One region of the Bradyrhizobium sp. USDA 4502 genome, then DNA from elsewhere that is predicted to be linked to it. Evidence: predicted binding sites of a transcription regulator. Region 1 holds the regulator's gene; each other region holds the start of a gene.
What was found. The regulator PhoB, encoded in region 1, activates phosphate uptake and scavenging genes when phosphate is short. The targets are predictions, from matches to a motif close to TGTCATNNANCTGTCAT.
Positions count from the first base shown of each region.

Region 2: the regulator PhoB is predicted to act here: its motif matches at 3,810-3,826, upstream of ACVW1B_RS16170 (phospholipase C).
Region 3: the regulator PhoB is predicted to act here: its motif matches at 2,482-2,498, upstream of ugpB (sn-glycerol-3-phosphate ABC transporter substrate-binding protein UgpB).

Region 1 covers NZ_JBSSGF010000001.1:6,748,604-6,755,077, forward strand. Annotated here, with positions in the region: gene argF (ornithine carbamoyltransferase) at 1-164, opposite strand, end outside; gene ACVW1B_RS31550 (aspartate aminotransferase family protein) at 164-1,372, opposite strand; gene ACVW1B_RS31555 (GcrA family cell cycle regulator) at 1,861-2,373, shown strand; gene ACVW1B_RS31560 (IS4 family transposase) at 2,629-3,732, shown strand; gene phoB (phosphate regulon transcriptional regulator PhoB) at 3,965-4,675, opposite strand; gene phoU (phosphate signaling complex protein PhoU) at 4,821-5,537, opposite strand; gene pstB (phosphate ABC transporter ATP-binding protein PstB) at 5,644-6,462, opposite strand; gene pstA (phosphate ABC transporter permease PstA) at 6,459-6,474, opposite strand, start outside.
Region 2 covers NZ_JBSSGF010000001.1:3,504,277-3,510,750, forward strand. Annotated here, with positions in the region: gene ACVW1B_RS16160 (aldo/keto reductase) at 1-582, opposite strand, end outside; gene ACVW1B_RS16165 (cytochrome-c peroxidase) at 646-1,977, opposite strand; gene ACVW1B_RS16170 (phospholipase C) at 2,087-3,733, opposite strand; gene ACVW1B_RS16175 (alpha/beta fold hydrolase) at 4,208-5,092, opposite strand; gene hydA (dihydropyrimidinase) at 5,138-6,474, opposite strand, start outside.
Region 3 covers NZ_JBSSGF010000001.1:7,461,679-7,468,152, reverse strand. Annotated here, with positions in the region: gene ugpE (sn-glycerol-3-phosphate ABC transporter permease UgpE) at 1-71, opposite strand, end outside; gene ugpA (sn-glycerol-3-phosphate ABC transporter permease UgpA) at 71-952, opposite strand; gene ugpB (sn-glycerol-3-phosphate ABC transporter substrate-binding protein UgpB) at 1,110-2,426, opposite strand; gene ACVW1B_RS34735 (CaiB/BaiF CoA transferase family protein) at 2,717-3,922, opposite strand; gene ACVW1B_RS34730 (organic hydroperoxide resistance protein) at 4,113-4,538, opposite strand; gene ACVW1B_RS34725 (MarR family winged helix-turn-helix transcriptional regulator) at 4,707-5,168, shown strand; gene ACVW1B_RS34720 (GIY-YIG nuclease family protein) at 5,184-5,423, opposite strand; tRNA gene ACVW1B_RS34715 (tRNA-Ala) at 5,681-5,756, opposite strand; gene ACVW1B_RS34710 (TIGR02300 family protein) at 5,852-6,259, opposite strand; gene aroA (3-phosphoshikimate 1-carboxyvinyltransferase) at 6,405-6,474, shown strand, end outside.

The DNA.
Region 1 (6,474 bases):
GGGCGCTCGAAGATCATCGCCAGCGTCTTGCCTTCGAGCGGCTTCCTGCCCTTCTCATGCGCCTTCAGCTTCGCCTTCATGGCGGCTCCGGCGGACAGCATGTTGCGCAGCTCGCCGAGCGGCAGCTCGTTGATATCGAGGAAGTGACGGACCGGCTTGCTCATTATCCAGCCGCCTTCTTCGGCTGCGCCGCCGACAGCACAGAGCAGGCGCGCTCGAGCGCGATGATCGACTGGTCGATCTCGGGCTCGGTCACGATCAGCGGCGCCAGGAACCGCACCACATTGTCGCCGGCGCCGACAGTGAGCAGCTTCTCGTTGCGCAGCGCTGCGATCAGGTCGCCCGACGGCACCACCGCCTTGACGCCGATCAACAGGCCCTCGCCGCGCACCTCCGACAGCACGCCGGGATAGCGGTCGACGACGGAAGCGAGCTTCTGCTTGAGCAGCAGCGACATCTTCTGCACATGCTCGAAGAAGCCAGGTTTCAGCATGACGTCGAGCACGGCATTGGCGGCGGCGACCGCGAGCGGATTGCCGCCGAAGGTCGAGCCGTGCGAGCCGGGCGCCATGCCGGCCGCAGCCTGCGCGGTCGCCAGCACCGCGCCGATCGGAAAACCGCCGCCGAGCGCCTTGGCCAGCGACATCACGTCCGGCGTGACGCCGGTGCGCTTGTAGGCGAACAGCTCGCCGGTGCGGCCCATGCCGGTCTGCACCTCGTCGAAGGCGAGCAGCAGGCCGTGCTCGTCACACAGCGCGCGCAGTGCCTTGAAGAACGCCTGCGGCGCCGAGCGCACGCCGCCCTCGCCCTGCACCGGCTCGATCAGGATGCCGGCGGTGTGCGGGCCGATCGCCTTCTTCACCGCCTCGATGTCGCCATGCGGCACCTGGTCGAAGCCGTCCATCGGCGGGCCGAAGCCTTCGAGATATTTCGCCGAGCCTGTCGCCGCCAGCGTGCCCAGCGTGCGGCCGTGGAAGGCGCCCTCGAAGGTGATGATGCGGTAGCGCTCGCCATGGCCCTTGGAGAAGTGATAGTGGCGGACCAGCTTGATCACGCCCTCCATCGCTTCGGCGCCGGAATTGCAGAAGAACACGAAGTCGGCAAAGCTCTGCTCGCACAGCCGTGCGGCAAGCACCTCGCCGTCCGGGCTCTTGAACAGGTTCGACATGTGCCAGAGCTTGGTCGCCTGTTCCTGCAGCGCCTTGACCAGATGCGGATGCGCGTGCCCGAGCGCGTTGACCGCGACGCCCGAGGTGAAATCGAGATAGCGGTCGCCGTTGGTTGCGATCAGCCAGGCGCCCTCGCCGCGCTCGAAGCCGAGATCGACCCTGGCGAAGACGGGGAGCAGATGCGACGTGGCAGCGTTGGTCATGGCGATCACTGACGGTTTTTAAGCCGACAATTGCCGCTGCGCCTTGACGCCAGCGCAGCAACGGCCAGCTTCGGAAAACAAAACGGCCGCCTTTGCGGGCGGCACGTGGCGGGCATTCTATGCTGCGGTCGGTAAGTGTCAATCGCCACGAAGTGGCCTTCCTGCAATGCGAAACGAGCGCAATCTGGAGCATTCCGGTGCGGTGGAAAAGCCTCATGGCAATGCTTAACTGTGTGGGAACATGTGGACGCACGGCCGCGGACTCTTGCGCCAGAGTCACGCCATATTGTAGCGTTTGGCCTGTCGGGTACGACATCTCGTGCGGCGGTACTGGACCCTCTAAGTAGCCTTTGTGTCTCGCGTAAACGTTCGGGCGCAACACCGTGCCCGGCGAGGGCTAAGGGATTCTGGCCGCAGGGATATTTGTCCAGATTGGCTCGCAGCGCCGCTCCAATGATTGGCCGGCGCTACGCGAAGGGAAGAATGCGATGACTGTATTGACCTGGTCCGACGATCGCGTCGAGCAGCTGAAGAAACTCTGGGAGTCCGGCCTGTCGGCCAGCCAGATCGCGGCGGAACTTGGCAATGTGACGCGAAACGCCGTGATCGGCAAAGTGCATCGGCTCGGCCTCTCCGGCCGCGCCAAGGCACCCTCCACGGCCGCGCCGCGGCAGCGCAAGGCTCGCCCGGCCCAGCACATGATGCGGGTGGCGCGTCCGGTCTCTCGCGGCAACACCGCGCTGGCGCACGCCTTCGAGGTCGAGATGGAGCCCGATCCGATCTCCTACGACAATGTGGTGCCGATGAGCCAGCGGCTCTCGCTGCTGGAGCTCAACGAGGCCACCTGTCATTGGCCGGTCGGCGATCCCTCGAGCCCGGAATTCTTCTTCTGCGGCGGCAAGGCGCTCGCCGGCCTGCCCTATTGCGCGCATCACTCGCGCGTCGCCTACCAGCCCGCCGCCGATCGCCGCCGGCCGTCGGCGAAACCGCAGATCAAGTGAGCACTCGGGAAAACGACGGAAGACCTCAAAAACAAATCCCCGCGAAAGCGGGGATTTTTTTGTGTGATGCGTAGCCCATTACATCACCGGCGTCGTCCCGGCGAAAGCCGGGACCCATAACCACTAATGCGTGTTGTTAGAAAGCCGTCTGGCCGCGTGCCGATTGCACTGGCCGCGGCGTATGGGTCCTGGCTTTCGCCCATAGGCGCTAAAATAGGATTTGCGCCTTGGATTCGCTTGTGATTCCAAGATGGAATGGCACACGAATCGCTTGTGAACAAAGATTGGGCGCGCGTTGTCGCCCGACTTGGCGGAGCCGAGGCTCTGAACATTAGCGCGCGCAAGACGAAGGCGTTTGTCCGTCCGCGGGAGATCAGCAATGCGGTCGACTTGCTGCGCCTGATCTTGGCTTATTGCCTTGGTGAGAAAGGGCTGCGGTTGACGGCGGCATGGGCCACGTCGGTTGGGCTTGTCGATATCTCCAACGTGGCTCTGTTGTATCGCTTACGTCAGTGCGGAGATTGGCTGGCAATCTTGGTCGAGCAGGCGCTTGCCGCCGCGGCGCCGAAGGCGAGCCGCGGTCGTCTGATCCGTATTGTTGACGCCACGACGGTCCCCAAGGCTGGGACGAGCGGCAGGAACAAGAACGCAGTGTGGCGTATCCATAGCGCGTTCGATCTTCCGCAGGAGCGCTTTGGTCACTTCGAACTGACCGATCAGCGAGCGGGCGAGACGCTGGATCGGATACCGGCGGTTGCCGGTGAGATCCGTCTTGCCGATCGCGCCTATCTGCAACCGGAGCGCATGGCGCATCTCGTCGATGCCGATGCGGACTTCGTGATCCGGGCCGGCTGGAAGAGCGCGCGCTGGCTCGATGCCGAAGGTAATCTTGTTGACCTCACTGCCGAACTGCGCAACGCCTCGGCGCGTGGCCTGATCGATCGGCCGATTTGGATAAAGCGCAAGTCAGGTGCGCCGCCGCTCGCAGTGCGTCTGGTTGCCGCGAAGAAGCCGGCGCAAGCTGCTGCGGCTGCGCGACGCAAGGCGCGCCGGACTGCACAAAAGGGAGGTCATCAGCTCTCCAGGCAAACACTTGACGCCGCAGATTGGGTGATCCTGGTGACCTCACTCAGGCCAGAGGACTTCACGACTGCAGATATCCTCGCCCTCTATCGGCTGCGATGGCGCATTGAGCTCGGCTTCAAGCGGCTGAAAAGCCTGATTGGCCTGAAGGGACCTCCCGGAACCGACGAGCGGTCCGCCAGACCCCATATCCTCGCTCATCTGCTGATCATTCTATTGCTCGAGCCGCTCGTCGACGAACTCGAAGACTCTCCCCGCTTGGCCGACGCCGCCTGACCCACCCAGTGACGTGGCGTCTGCTGCGCCAGCTCGTAGCTTCGCTACGGCAAGCGATCATTCCACAGCCCGCAATCGCTCTACTCTGCAGAGCCAGTCACGCTCTCCGGCGACATCTACGCGAGCCACCCAGACATAAGCGCCACTATCAGACTATGATCAAACTATCTTAGCGCCTATGGGCTTGCGCCGGGACGACGCCGTGTTGCGGTTTATGAATGCCGCATGGCCGTTACGGCTGTGGCTCGGCCTTGGCAAAGCGGTCGTCGAGCGCGTAGCCGGCGCCGCGCACGGTGCGGATCGGATCCTGCTCGCGGCCCGGATTGAGCAGCTTGCGCAGGCGGCCGATATGCACGTCGACGGTGCGCTCATCGATGTAGATGTCGCGGCCCCAGACGCTGTCGAGCAGTTGCTCGCGGCTGAACACGCGGCCGGGATGCTCGAGGAAGAATTCGAGCAGGCGATACTCGGTCGGCCCGAGATCGATCGGACGGCCCGAGCGCGCCACGCGGCGCTTCTCGCGGTCGAGCTCGATGTCGCCATAGGTCAGCACGGTCGCAAGCCGCTCCGGGCTGGCGCGGCGCAAGAGGCCCTTCACCCGCGCCAGCAGCTCCGGCACCGAGAACGGCTTGACGATGTAATCGTCCGCGCCGGTGGCAAGCCCGCGCACGCGCTCGCTTTCCTCGCCGCGCGCGGTCAGCATGATGATCGGAAGCTGCTTGGTCTCGGGCCGCGCCCGCAGGCGGCGGCACAGTTCGATGCCGGACAGGCCCGGCAGCATCCAGTCCAGCACCACGAGGTCGGGAACGCGCTCCTTCAGCCGTGTATCCGCATCGTCGCCGCGCCCCACCGTCTCGACATCGTAGCCTTCCGCATCGAGATTGTAGCGCAACAGCGTCGTCAGCGCTTCCTCGTCTTCGACTACCAGAATGCGTGCGCTCATCGGTCTAAGTTCTTTCTCTGTGGTGATCCGTTGCCCAGACGCAAACCGAAACGCTTACTTCCTTGAGCATAGTCCCCGCGGAAACGATTTGTCGCGAGGATCATCCAGTTTCGCTCTTGCCGGTTCCGTGCTTGCCGATCATGCCTCAGTTGCCCGGCACCGTGGTGGCAAAAGTGGTCATGTCCCCCTTCGGGCGCTTGTCGGTGATCTGCTGGCCCTCGATCATGTAGAACACGGTCTCGGCGATATTGGTGGCGTGATCGCCGATCCGCTCGATGTTCTTGGCGCAGAACATCAGATGGATGCAGAACGAGATGTTGCGCGGATCTTCCATCATGTAGGTGAGCAGTTCGCGGAACAGCGAGGTGCAGATCGCATCGACCTCCTCGTCGCCCTTCCAGACGTTCATCGCCGCCGGCAGGTCGTGCGCGGCATAGGCGTCGAGCACCGACTTGACCTGCGACAGCACGAGGTCGGTCATGTGCTCGAGGCCGCGGATCAGCTTCAGCGGCTGGAAATCGCTCTCCAGCGCCGCGACGCGCTTGCCCATGTTCTTGGCGAGGTCGCCGATCCGCTCGAGATCGGTGGCGACGCGCATCGCGCTGACGATCTCACGCAGGTCGATCGCCATCGGCTGGCGGCGCGCGATCGTCAGCACCGCGCGCTCTTCGATGTTGCGCTGCAGATTGTCGATCTCGATGTCGGCGGCGACCACGCGCTTGCCGAGCGCGACGTCGCGACGGATCAGCGCGTCGACCGACTCGGTAATCATTCGTTCGACCAGGCCGCCCATCTCGGCGACCAGGCGGGTCAACTCCTGCAGGTCGCTGTCGAATGCCTTGGCGGTATGTTCAGAAGCCATCGCTTGTCTCCCTCAACCATGATCCCGGGGATCATGGCTTCGTGTCCTGAATTTTAGCATGACCTGATCGGAAAACCGGTTTCCACTTTTCCGGATCATGCGCCGGTCAACCGAACCGGCCGGTGATGTAGTCCTGGGTGCGCCGATCGCTCGGTGAGGTGAAGATCTTGTTGGTGTCGTCGAACTCGATCAGCTCGCCGAGATACATGAAGGCGGTCTTGTCGGAGACGCGCGCCGCCTGCTGCATGTTGTGGGTGACGATCGCGATCGTGTAGTCCTCGGAGAGCTCCTGGATCAGTTCCTCGACCTTGGCGGTCGAGATCGGGTCGAGCGCCGAGCACGGCTCGTCGAACAGGATCACCTCGGGGCGCACCGCCACGGTGCGCGCGATGCACAGGCGCTGCTGCTGGCCGCCGGAGAGCGACAGGCCGGAGGCGTTCAGCTTGTCCTTGACCTCGTTCCACAGCGCGCCGCCGCGCAGCGCCTTCTCGACCCGGTCGTCCATCTCGGACTTCGAGATCTTCTCGTAGAGGCGGATGCCGAAGGCGATGTTCTCGTAGATCGTCATCGGGAACGGCGTCGGCTTCTGGAACACCATGCCGACCCGCGCGCGCAGCAAGTTGAGGTCGAGCTTGGGGTCGAGAATGTTGGTCTGGTCCAGCATCAGCTGGCCGACCGCGCGCTGGCCCGGATACAGGTCGTACATCCGGTTGAAGATGCGCAGCAGGGTCGACTTGCCGCAGCCGGACGGGCCGATGAACGCCGTGACGCGGTTGGTGCCGAGCGTCAGGTTGATGTTCTTCAGCGCGTGGTGCTCGCCGTAATAGAAGTTGAGGTTGCGCACCGTGACTTTCGGCGGCGCTTCCGGCAGCGGAACCTGGGGAATGTGGCCTGCGGCAGTCGTGGAGACGGAAAGCTCGGTCATTTTGCGGCCCTT
Region 2 (6,474 bases), 3.2 Mb from region 1:
GTCGCCCTTGACCCGTCCCTTCGCGATCGGGCTGTAGGCAACGAACGCCATGCCGTGGCGTCGACAGGCCTCGATCACATTGGCCTGGTCGAGATAGGGATGGTACTCGACCTGGTCGCACGCCAGCGGCTCGGGACATGCCGCCACCGCCTCCTCGATCAGCGCCACGTTGAAATTCGAGACACCGATATGCCGCGCCAGGCCCGCCTGCCTGACCCGCGCCAGCGCGCCGAGCGTCTCGGCAAGCGGCACCTGTGCATTGGGCCAGTGCAGCAACAACAGATCGACCTCGGTTAGGCGCAGCCGCGCCAGGCTCTCCTTCGCCGACCGTTCGAGATCCTTCGCCATGAAATGCGTGGTCCAGACCTTGGTGGTGACGAACACGTCGTCGCGCTTGATGCCGGAGGCACGCAGCCCCTCGCCGACTTCGCGCTCATTGTCATAGATCTGGGCGGTGTCGATGTGGCGATAGCCGAGCCGCAACGCCTGCTCGACGATGCGGGCGCAGGTCCGCCCGCGCAGCTCCCATGTGCCGAGCCCGATTGCCGGGATCCTGGCACCGTTGCCTTCGACGACATTCATGCGCTCATTATGCGCGCATGACGAGGCCCTGCCAACTCGCAGTTCGGTTCCGCGATGGAACGTTCACCGCTCCGGCTGGTAGCCGTCGGTCAACGTCTTCAGGAAGGCGACAATGTCGGCCTCGTCCTGCGCCGTCATCGCGGGCGTGTCGCCGAGATGGCGCTCGAACGGCGGATCGCTGACGTCGACATTGCCGTGATATTTCTCCGGCAGGTCATCGTACTTGCGCACCGTGCCGTCGGCGCTGCGCGGAAAGACCTTCTCCGGATTGGTATCGCGGAAGTTATAGAAGTCGAGCACCTGCTCGAGGCTCGTGAAGACACCGTTGTGGAAGAACACGCGACGCGTTGCCGTGTTGCGCAAGGTCGGCGTCAGAAACATCCCGCAATATTGCGTCTGCTCGGCAATGTCGGTGCGGTACGGACCGCAGACCCCGAGATCGAAATGATCGGGATCGCGGTTGCCGGCGAGCGCGGCGTTGCGCGGCGCACCGAGCGCCTCATATTGGTGATCGGTGAACAGCGGCGGCAGATCGTCCCGGGTCGGCTGCGACGTATGGCAGCCGCCGCAATTGGCCTTGTCCGGATCATTGAACAATTGCAGGCCGCGCAATTCGCTCTCGTTCAATCGCGCCCTGCCCTCCAGCCAGTAGTCGAACTTGCTGGTGTAGGGATGGAAGCTCGGCTCCTCCACCTGATAGCGCGCGACGGCAAACATCGCCTCCGCGACCAGCAGCCGCGTATTGTCGAAGACACCGGCGCCGAACAGCTCGGCGAAGCGCGGCGCGTAGCTCGCCTGGCGCAGCTTCTGCGCCACGATTTCGATGCTGCCGCCGTCCATCTCGTTGGGATCGAGCAGCGGGAAGATCGCCTGGTCCTGCAGCGTATCGGCGCGGCCGTCCCAGAACAGTCCGCCCTGCGGCACGATGTTGACCGCCGACGCGGCAGTCCCGGTCGCGACCTTCTTGGCGCGCGGAGCCTGCTGGCCGAGCGCGGCCCGTTGCGCGAAGTCGACGACATTGTCGTCTTCGTCCTTTTCCGGCCCGATGCTGAAATTCGGCTGCCGCTCGAGATAGGTCAGGCCCGGCACGGCGCGTGTCCCTTGCCGGGATTGCGCGGGCCCGCCGAGCATCACCGGCCCATCATTGGGTGGCCCGTAGGCGTGGTCCGGACTGTGACAGGACGCGCATGACAATGCGCCCGACGAGGACAGCGACGCGTCGAAAAAAATCTTCTGGCCGAGCTGCGCCATGGCGGACAGCGGAGCAACAGGCGGACGCCTGAGCTGCACCGGGTTCGGATTGGTCCCCGGAAGTCCCTGCGTCTCGACGGCCGCAACGGCGCCGGCCATGCACAGCAGGCCGGCGCCGAGAAGCCACAAGGTGCGGCCATTCATATCAGATCCAGTGTCGTTAAGCGTTTTCGCGCGAACTGGAGACCAGTTCGCGCGAGCAGAACGCGTCAGGGCAGAGCTTCGGTTCTGATTGGATCAGAACCGAAGGGCGTTAGTGGTGATGGTGATCGTCCGGCGCGCTGACGATGACGGTGCCGGCGGTCGGATCGAGAAACAGCGTGTCCTGCCGGTACTCGTGGTCCTGGCCGTGGCCGCGCTCGAAGTCGAACATGTCGGCGATCGATTCGACGTTGTCGTCGAACGAGCCGCCGCCGAGACGCTGGCCGTGCAGCCAGTTGTCCTCGATGAAGCGAACGACGGAGGCCTGCGAGATGCGGGTGTGGCTGACGTAATTCCGCTTGGCGAAGGGCGAGATCACCAGGAACGGGACACGCGTACCGGGACCGCAGCGGCCGTTTACCGGCTGGCCGTTGAGGCCGTTCGGCGGCGTCTGCCTGCCGATACCGCGACCGCACTGGCCGGGACCGTTGACCTGGTCGGCGGTGGGATCATACGAGGCGCTGATCGGTGCAAGGTACTGGTGGTCGTACCAGCCGTCGGAGTCGTCATAGGTGATGATGACGGCGGTCTCGCCCCACTCCTTCTGCTTCTGCAGGAAGTTGATCAGCTCGACATTGCCGGCCTGCTCATCGAGCGGATCGGAGTTGCCAGGATGACCGTCCTGATAGGCCGGCATCTTGATGTAGGAGACGGCCGGGAAGTTGCCGGCCTTCACCGAAGCATAGAAGTCCTCGAGATCGTAGGCATGATTGGCCGGATCGAGCGTCTTGCTGCCGGGCATATAGGAGTGTCCGACCGCATTCACCGAGCTCGGTCGCGCATGGGTCGGGTTCGCGGTCGACTTGTAGTACTGGAACCAGGCGTGGTGCGGGATGTAGTCCACGACGGTGCCGTTGACGTTGCTCGAGAACGTGCTGCGGCCGCAGTTGGTGGTGCCGTTGCTGTTCTTGAGCGTCAGGTCGAAGCCGCCCATGAAGCTGCCCCAGCTGATCTGCTCGGCATTGAGCAGGTCGCCGATGTTCTTGCTGGTCATCAAGACCTGGCTCGTCGTGCTCGAGCAGGCATCGTAGGCAGGGTCGGTATCACCGATGAGCGTCAGGCCGCCCTGGCCGTCGGCGATCGACGATGACGAGCCGACGATGTTCTGCGCGCCGTTGGTCTGGCCGGACACGACCTCGAGCGCGCCGGGCGTCGACGGACCAAAGGTGTCGGTCCAGCTGTTGTCGCTCATCGCGAAGTTCTGGGCGTAATTCCAGAACGCGGTGACGGTGTTGCCGTCGAAATAGCCCATCACCTGCCCGTTGGTGCCGAACGCGCCGACGCCGCCGGCGCTGCCGCGACCGGTGAATTTCGGAAACAGGTCTTCCTTGCCGTTGTCGACCGCCTGCTGCTCGGGCGTATAGGCGTGGTTCTGCGACTTGGTGTTGGCCTGGGTGCGGTCGAGGCGGAACGGATTGGTTGCGCCGGTGCCGTTGGCCGGATTGGTGTTCGGGTTATTGGTCAACAGATTGGCGCTGGCGAGATTGTTGACCTTCGGCGTATGCGGCTTCGCCGTGAACGGAATGGAGCCGGTCGGGTTGGTCGCAACCGGGTAGGTTGCGAAGTAGTGATCGAACGAGCGGTTCTCGTTGAAGATGACGACGAGATGCTTGATCGGCGTTTGGGTGTGGATGTCGTGCGGATGATGATCGTGGCCGTTATTGCCCTTGTTGTCGTCCTGAGCGGCGGCGCTGCACATCACCGCAGCGGCAGCAACCAGACAGACTCCGACCGTCGAAAGAAATTTGGCTTTCACCGTAGTGCCCCTTTTTATTTTTAAGGATTTATGACGTCGACCTGCGACAAGTTATCCACCACCGATGACAGCGCTGTGTCGGTCGAATGAATGCGACGAACGATGATGCGCGCTCATGTCCGCATCGGTTGCAGATATCGGGGGACCAATCTTTGCGCGCATGACAGACGCCCTCCTCTTCCGTCTCACGCGATCGGCTATCTGTGGACGCGGTTTCGGTCACAAGACATGGAATTGAACGGATCGCGTTGGAGATGACTGCAGCAGTCAGCAATCATGCGAACAGGTTGTGCACCGCCGGCTGTCGCGACTTGCTCACGCCCGAAAAAAATCCGCGCCTTCCGGGGATGTGTCCCGAAAAGCGCGGATGCTTGGTCTGGTGGCGGATGAAGGCCGCGATTCAACTCGGCGTGAAGCCTACCCCTTCATTCCCGTGATCGAAGCACTGACCGCGCGCGGATCGCGCTGCGGCCAGCGGCCGCTCTCGACCTGCGCCAGGAATTCGCCGACGATCCGGTTGTATTCGTCGGGCTCCTCGATGTTGATGGCGTGGCCGCAGTTCGGCATCACCGCGAGCGCGGCCGACGGGATGCTCTGCTTCATCAGGATGCCCGGCAGCAGGCAAGGCCAATCCTCGTCGCCGGTGATGATCAGCGTCGGCACCTTGATCCGCTTCATCTCGTCGACCAGCGTGTAGAGCGAAGGGCGCTCCTTCTGTACGCCCTGCTGGGTGTTGGCCGATCCCACCGCCGAATGCTCGGCCAGCATGGCCTTGAACTCGGCATGGCCGCGCGGGTCCTTGTTCTCGTACTGCACGCGGGTCGGCCCGTAGGCGTAGCGCTCGGCGAAGGTCGGAATGCCCTCCTTGCGGATCATGCCCGCGATCACGTCGGCCTCGGCGCGAAACGTCTCGCGCTTATCGAGCTCGGCGCCGTAGCCGCAGCCACCGATGCATAGCGACAGCGCCCGATCAGGGTGACGTAATCCGAAATGCAGCGTCGCAAAGCCGCCCATCGACAGACCAACGATATGCGCCTTCGGCGCGCCGATGTGATCGAGCACGGCCAGGATATCGTCAGCGGCGCGCGCCTGCGAATAGGACGAGACCTGCTCCGGTACATCCGACGGCGGAAAGCCGCGCGCATTGTAGGCGATGGTCCGGAAGCGCTTGCCGAAGTGCCGCATCTGCGGCTCGTAGCTGCGCAGGTCGCCGGCGAACTCGTGAACCAGGATCACCGGATGCCCCGATCCGGTCTCCTCGAAATAGAGCCGCACTCCGTCGTCTGTCACAGCATAGGGCATGTTGATCTCCTGCCTTCTCTCTTTGCTTGTTACGGATTGGTCGCGTTACGGAATGGTCGCGGCCTTCAGCGGCTTGGCGCGCGGCAGATAGGTGCCGTGCTCCTTGCCGCCGATGAGCGTACCGTTATCGACGACGACCTTACCGCGCACCATGGTCAGCACCGGCCAGCCCGTGACCTCGAGCCCCTCATAGGGCGTGTAGTCCGCGCCGTCGTGGATCAACTCGTGGCGAATCGTGACCTTGCGCTTCGGGTCCCACAGCGCGATGTCGGCATCCGAGCCGACCGCGATGGTGCCCTTGCGCGGATAGAGGCCGTAGATCTTGGCGTGGTTGGTGGCGCTGAAGGTGACAAAGCTGTTGAGGTCGATCCGTCCCTTCACCACGCCTTCGGAGAACAGGATCGGCAGCCGCGTCGCCACACCCGGGATTCCGTTCGGCACCCAGCGGAAGCTGGTACGTCCCTTCGGCGCAAGCTTGCCCTGCGGGTCGTCGTAACGGAACGGACAATGGTCCGACGAGAACACCGAAAACACCTTCTGCTGCAGCCCTTCCCAACAGGCCTGCTGGCTGGCGACGTCGCGCGGCGGCGGCGAGCAGACGTATTTTGCGCCTTCCATGTTGAGCTGATCGAGATCCTTTTCGGTCAGCATGAGGTATTGCGGACAGGTCTCGCCCATGACCCGCAAGCCCCTTTGCTGCGCGCGCCGGATTTCGTCCATCGCCTCGCGGTTCGAGACATGCACGATCATGATCGGCACGTCGACGAGCTCGGACAGCGAGATCGCGCGATGGGTGGCCTCGCGCTCGACCGGGATCGGCCGCGAGGTCGCATGGAAGCGCGGCGCGGTGTTACCGGTCCGTTCGAGCCGGTCGGTCAGGAAGCGGATGGCGTCGAAATTCTCCGCATGCACCATCAGCATGGCGCCGGTCTCGCGCGCGACCGACATGGTCTCGAGCAGCTCGCGGTCCGACAGCGCGAGGCCCTCATAGGTCATGAAGACCTTGAGCGAGGTGTAGCCGTCCTCGACCAGGGCCGGCAGCTCCTGGCCCAGCACATGCTCGGTCGGATCGGTGAGGATGAGATGGAAGGCGACGTCGACATGGCACTCGCCTTCGGCCAGCGAATGGTAATGCTTCAGCGCCTCGCGCAGGGTCTGGCCCTTCTCCTGCAGACAGAACGGCAGCACGGTGGTGTTGCCGCCGAAGGCCGCCGATCGCGTGCCGCTGGCAAAACCGTCGGCCATTACGATGCCGTCACCGGACGGCTGGGCGAAGTGGACATGGCTGTCGATGCCGCCGGGCAGCACCAGGCGGTCGGTGGCGTCGATGATCGTGGCTGCATCGCCGAGATCATGGCCGAGCGCCGTGATCTTGCCGCCAC
Region 3 (6,474 bases), 710 kb from region 1:
GCGACGATCGCGATCCCGATCCACAGGATGACGTGAGCCAGATAGCGCTGGAAGCCTTCTTCCTCGACCATCAGTAGGTCACCTTGCGCTCGACGAAGCGGAACTGGATCGCCGTCAGCATGACGACGATGACCATCAGGATGACCGACTGCGCCGCCGACGAGCCGAGATTGCCGCCGAGCAGGCCGTCCGTATAGACCTTGTAGACCAGCGTCTCGGTCGCCTTGCCGGGACCGCCCCGGGTCATGGTGTCGATGATGCCGAAGGTGTCGAAGAAGGCGTAGACGATGTTGATGACCAAGAGGAAGAAGATGGTCGGCGACAGCAGCGGGAAGATCACGGTCCAGAACCGCCGCATCGGACGGGCGCCGTCGATCGCGGCGGCCTCGATCACGCTTTTCGGGATGCTCTGCAGCCCGGCGAGGAAGAACAGGAAATTGTAGGAGATCTGCTTCCAGGCCGCGGCGAGGATGATCAGGGCCGCCGCCTGGTCGCCGTCGAGCAGCGGATTCCAGTCGATGCCCATGGCGCGCAAATAGCGCGACAGCACGCCGAGCGAGGGGTGCAGCATGAACACCCAGAGCACGCCGACCACCGGCGGGGCCACCGCATAGGGCCAGATCAGCAGCGTGCGATACAGCGTCGAGCCGCGCAGCGGCCTGTCAGCCATCACAGCGAGCAGCAGCGCGAAGGACAGCGAGGAGACCGCGATCGCGAACGAGAACACGAAGGTCCGGACGATCGCCGCGAAATAGGCCGGCTCCTTGAACAGCTCGAGATAGTTCTCGAACCAGACGAAGCTGGTGGAGAGACCGAAGGCGTCCTGCAGCAGGAAGGACTGGATCACCGCCTGTACGGCCGGCCAGTAGAAAAAGATCAGGACGATCGCGAGTTGCGGGGCAACCAGCGCGTAAGGCAACAGCTTTGATTGGAAAATCGCTTGCTTTTGCATGGGCTCGGAAGAAGGGCAGGCCGCGGATGCGGCCCGCCGGTTGATCGCCCTAAAGCGCGATGAGATGAGGTTGGATCGTCATCGCGCCTTAGCTTGTCGTCTGGGCATGGTGGAAAACCGCTTCGCGCTTGTCCGGTTCATGCCCGAAGGCATCATGTCAGCGGACGGCGGTCTTTTCAAACTGCCGCAGCATCTGGTTGCCGCGCTCGACGGCGGCGTCCAGCGCCTGCTTGGCGGTCTTCTTGCCGGCCAGCGCCTGCTCGATCTCCTCCGACCACATGTCGCGCAGCTGCACCATGTTGCCGAGGCGCAGGCCGCGGGAATTCGCGGTCGGCTCCTTGTTGGTGAGCTCGAGCAGCGGGGTCTCGAGATAGGGCTGGTCCTTGTAGAAGCCTTCTTCCTTGGCCTTGGCATAGGCGGCCTTGGTGATCGGCAGATAGCCCGAGGCCTTGTGGATCCAGATTTGGCGATCGGTGTCCGAGAGGAAGGTCAGGAACTTGGCCACGCCCTTGTATTCCTCGGCCGACTTGCCGCCCATCACCCAGAGCGAGGCGCCGCCGATGATCGAGTTCTGCGGCGCGCCCTTGGCGTCGGGATAATACGGCATCGGCGCCGCGGTGAAGTTGAACTTGGCCTGCGCCTTGACGTTGCCGAAGAAGGCCGAAGAGGTCAGGTAGATCGGGCATTCGCCCGAGGTGAAGCGGCCTTCGCCGGTGTTGGTGCGACCGGCATAGTCGTAGGTCTTGTCCTTCTGCAGCTCGACGAGGTTCTCGAGATGCTTGACCTGCAGCGGGCCGTTGAATTCGAGCACGGTGTCGAAGCCGTCGAGGCCGTTGGCCTTGCTGGCGAGCGGCACATTGTGCCAGGCCGAGAGCTGTTCGAGATTGACCCAGGTGACCCACGAGCCGGAGAAGCCGCAGGTGTTATAGCCGGCTGCCTTCAGCTTCTTGGCGTCGTCGAACACTTGCGGCCAGGTTTTCGGAATCTCGGCGATGTTGGCCTTCTTCAGCGCATCGAGATTGATCCACATCACCGTCGACGACGAGTTGAAGGGGAACGACAGCATCTCGCCCTTGGAGGTCGAGTAGTAGCCGGTGATCGCGGGCAGATAGACGCCCGGATCGAACTTCTCGCCGGCGTCGGCCATCAGCTTGTAGACCGGTTTGACGGCGCCGGTGGCGGCCATCATCGTCGCGGTGCCGACCTCGAACACCTGCATGATATGCGGCGCGTTGCCGGCGCGGAACGCGGCGATGCCGGCGTTCATGGTGTCGGCGTAGCCGCCCTTGTAGGTCGGGATCACCTTGTAGTCGGATTGCGAGGCGTTGAAGTCGTTGGCCAGCTTGACGATGACGTCGTTGTTGGCGCCGGTCATCGCGTGCCACCACTGGATCTCGGTCACCGCGAACGCGGGCGACGCGAATGCAAGCGCGGCAGCGGCTGCCGCGGCAGCGCCTAGTCGTCGAAAGAACATCAAAACCCCTCCCAATTGGAACATCATCTTTCGTTGCGCGCGTTATCAGCGCCGGATGACGTTCAAATGACCGTATAAACGAAAGTCATGGTAGGGGGGAAGCCGAAGCGAAGGGAAGCGGTAAAAAAGGCGAAGACCGCAGCCGGCTCCGTGCGGTGCAGCGCCAAACGCGACGTTGCACCGCAGTGCTGATGTGTCGGCCGGTTCGATACGGGCCGACGCTCCAGCTTTGTCCTGACGCGAACCGGTGCCCATCCCGCATCACGTGCGGGACAGGCTCGAAAACGCCTTTAGCGCTTGCGCTGGGGACCGCAGACCACGCCCTTTTCAACCAGGCCGTTGATCTCGTCCTTCGAGTAGCCGAACTCGCCGAGCACTTCCGCGGCGTGCTGGCTGAACTTCGGCGGCGTGCGGCGCAGGTTCGGCTTGGTGCGTTCGAGGCGGATCGGCGAGGCGACGCCCTTGTACCAATCCTTCTCGATGACGTCGCCGCGATGGATGGTGTGCGGGTTGGTCAGCGCCTGGTCGATCTTCTGCACCGGGCCGGCCGGCAGGCCGGCGGCGAGCAGCCGGTTGCACAGCGGCTCGGCCTCGTGCTGGCTGAACACCGCTGCCAGCTCGACGCGGAGCGCATCGCGGTTGGCGATGCGGTCCTTGTTGCGGGCAAAGCGCGGGTCGGTGCCGAGCTCGGGCTTGCCGATCTCCTTGGCGAGCTTGCGGAAGGTTCCGTCATTGCCGACGCCGATGAAGATGTTGTCGGTCTTGGTCGGGAAGATCGCGTACGGCACGAGGTTGGGATGCTCGTTGCCGGTGAGCGACGGCGGCTTGCCGTGCATGAAGTAGTTCGCGGTGTGCGGGTGCATGATCGCGAGCCCGGTCTCGTACAGCGTCGTCTCGATGAACTGGCCGAGCCCCGAGCGCTGCCGCTCCGACAGCGCCATCAGGATGCCGATCGTGGCGTAGAGCCCGGTGGTGATGTCGACCAGCGGCACGCCGATCCGCATCGGGCCGCTCTCCGGCGAGCCGGTCGCCGCGATCATGCCGGTCATCGCCTGGATGATCGCGTCATAGCCGGGATTGCCGCCGCGCGGGCCGTCGGCGCCGAAGCCGGAGATCCGGCAATGCACGAGGCGCGGAAATTTCGCGCGCAGCACGTCGTTGCCGATGCCCCATTTGTCGAGCGTGCCCGGCTTGAAATTCTCGATCAGCACGTCGGCGGTCTCGAGCATCTTCATCAGCACCGCGCGTCCGCCCTCGGAAGCGAGGTCGAGGCCGATCGAGCGCTTGTTGCGGTTGATGCCGACGAAATAGGCCGCGTCTTCTTCGTGGAAGGGAGGACCCCAGTCTCGCACCTCGTCGCCGGCGGGCGGCTCGACCTTGATCACGTCGGCGCCGTGGTCGGCAAGAATCTGGGTGCAATACGGACCGCCGAGCACGCGCGTCAGATCGATCACGCGCAGGCCGGTCATCGCGCCCGTAGCCGCTGGGGTATTCATGGAAACAACCTTCGCTCAGTTGGGATCAGATAAACGAGGGTCCCAGAGCTAACGGTCTTCAGCCGACCCAGCAATGCTTCCGTCGGCGCAGGCCCATGCAGCAGGCGGCGCATGCGTTCGCCAAGCGAACCAGCCGCTGAAAGAGCAATGGTCCGCCACGTGTTGCGGCGGACCATTGCGTGATGTGGAATTAGACGACGCTCAGCTTGACGTCGACATTGCCGCGGGTCGCGTTGGAATAGGGGCACACCTGGTGGGCCTTCTCGACCAGCGCTTCGGCATCGTTGCGCGCAAGGCCGGGCAGCGACACCGCGAGCTCGACGGCGAGGCCGAAGCCGCCTTCCGAGCGCGGGCCGATGCCGACCGTCGAGGTCACCGAGGCGTCGGCGGGAACCTTGGGGCCGCCCTGCGAGGCCACGAACTTCATCGCGCCGATGAAGCAGGCGGCATAGCCGGCCGCGAACAGCTGCTCCGGATTGTTGCCGGCACCGCCGCCGCCACCGAGCTCCTTCGGGGTCGTGAGCTTGACGTCGAGTGCGCCGTCAAGCGTCGCCGCATGGCCGTCGCGGCCGCCGGTTGCCTTGGCGCTGGTCTTGTAGAGCACGTTCACAGACATCGTGGTCTCCCTTGGTGGGTTGGGCTTGAATTCGATGACACATGTATTGCACGCAAATAGATTGCGCACAATATAAAATATGCGGTCTCACATTTAATTGTTCGCAATTGAATCCGCGGTCCCGTGAGCCCAGAATGACCCGGAAACGAGATGGATTCGATGGGAATCATGGCCAGGAAACCGACGGCCGCGGATCAGGCGCTGCGGCTCGACAATCAGATCTGCTTTGCGGTCTATTCGACCGCGCACGCCTTCAACCGCGTCTACAAGCCGCTGCTCGACCGGCTCGGGCTGACCTATCCGCAGTATCTCGTGATGCTGGCGCTGTGGGAGCGCGACGACGTGGCGGTGAAGGACCTCGGCGAGCGCCTGTTCCTGGATTCCGGCACGTTGACGCCGCTCTTGAAGCGGCTGGAGGCGGCGGAGTTGATCAAACGGACCCGCAGCACCGCGGACGAGCGGGTGGTGCTGATCGCGCTGACGCCGCAGGGCCACGCGCTGCGCGAAAAGGCCAAGGCTGTGCCGCAGTCGATCCTCGCGGCCTCGGACTGCACCGTCGGCGAACTGATGGCGATGAAGGACGAGATCGTCGCGCTGCGCGACCGGCTGAATGCGGTGCTGGGGGAGTAGGGGCGGTCGGGGCGGTTAGAGGCGCTTCTTGGCGAAGGCGCGGCCGGAGTGGGATTTGAGATATTTCTCGAAGGCCAACGCTTTATACTTGTCGGGAAATGCGCAGTACCAGACCAATTCCCACGGCATAAATTTTGAGGTGTGCGCCGATTTGCCGGCGTTGTGCTCAGGAATCCGGCGCTTCAGATCTTCGGTCGCGCCGACATATTCTTGATCAGGGAAGTTGATGCTGCGGATGATGTAGACGTACCACATTCGCATCCACGGATGGCCGGACGGGCAACAGGACCTTGGCGGTCCGTCTTCGCCCTTCGGGCTACGCCGGACACCACGCTTCGCCCTTCAGGCAACTCGTGGCTGCGCCACGCGTACCAGTGGCGCATCGCAGTTACTGATAAGATAAGTCGGCTAGTTGATCCAGTCCGTCTTCGCCCTTCGGGCTACGCCGGACACCACGCTTCGCCCTTCAGGCAACTCGTGGCTGCGCCACGCGTAGCCCGAAGGGCGAAGCGTGGTGGAGCCAGGCGGGATCGAACCGCCGACCTCTTGCATGCCATGCAAGCGCTCTCCCAGCTGAGCTATGGCCCCTTATCCAGTTGGGATGATCCTGGGGGATCGATCCCGGTCCGCGCGGCCTGGACGACTCGCGCGGCAGCACCGTTGATCATAGATCGGCGCCGATCTCAAGTCTCTTCGTCGCCTCCGACGTCACCAATGATGTCGGTGACGTCCTCATCGCCCTCTTCCTCGTCGGCGATGAAGGTCGAATCGTCGTCGTCATCGTCGTCGATGGTCTCATCGACCTCGATATCGTCCTCGGATTCGGGAACCTGGGCCTTGACCTTCCCGGTGTTCTCCTCGGCATCGGCCTCCTCGAGCGAGACCATCTCCTCGGCCTCGGCGGGCTCCGGCATGTCGGCTGCGGTCGCAGGCGAACTGACGGTGGCGCCACGGCCCCGCGGCGGGGCGATCGGCGCGATCGGCACGACTTCGCCGGTATAGGGCGAGATCACCGGATTCTTGTTGAGGTCGTAGAACTTCTTGCCCGTGGTCGGGCAAATGCGCTTGGTTCCGAGCTCGGACTTGGCCACGTGGTAATCCCAGAATTTTCCTGAAAAACGGAGCTTCACTTGGCTAGTTGAGGAGCCGCTGTCAATAGCGGTCTGCGCGCATTTGACGGGCGCGTGACGCGGTGTTGCCTATGTGATACCTGCCGCGACGCGAGAGGACACAATCTTGGCCCATTCTGACACCCCGACCTCGCTGGAATCGCGCGCGTGCGGCCCCCTGGCCGGCACGGTCCGCG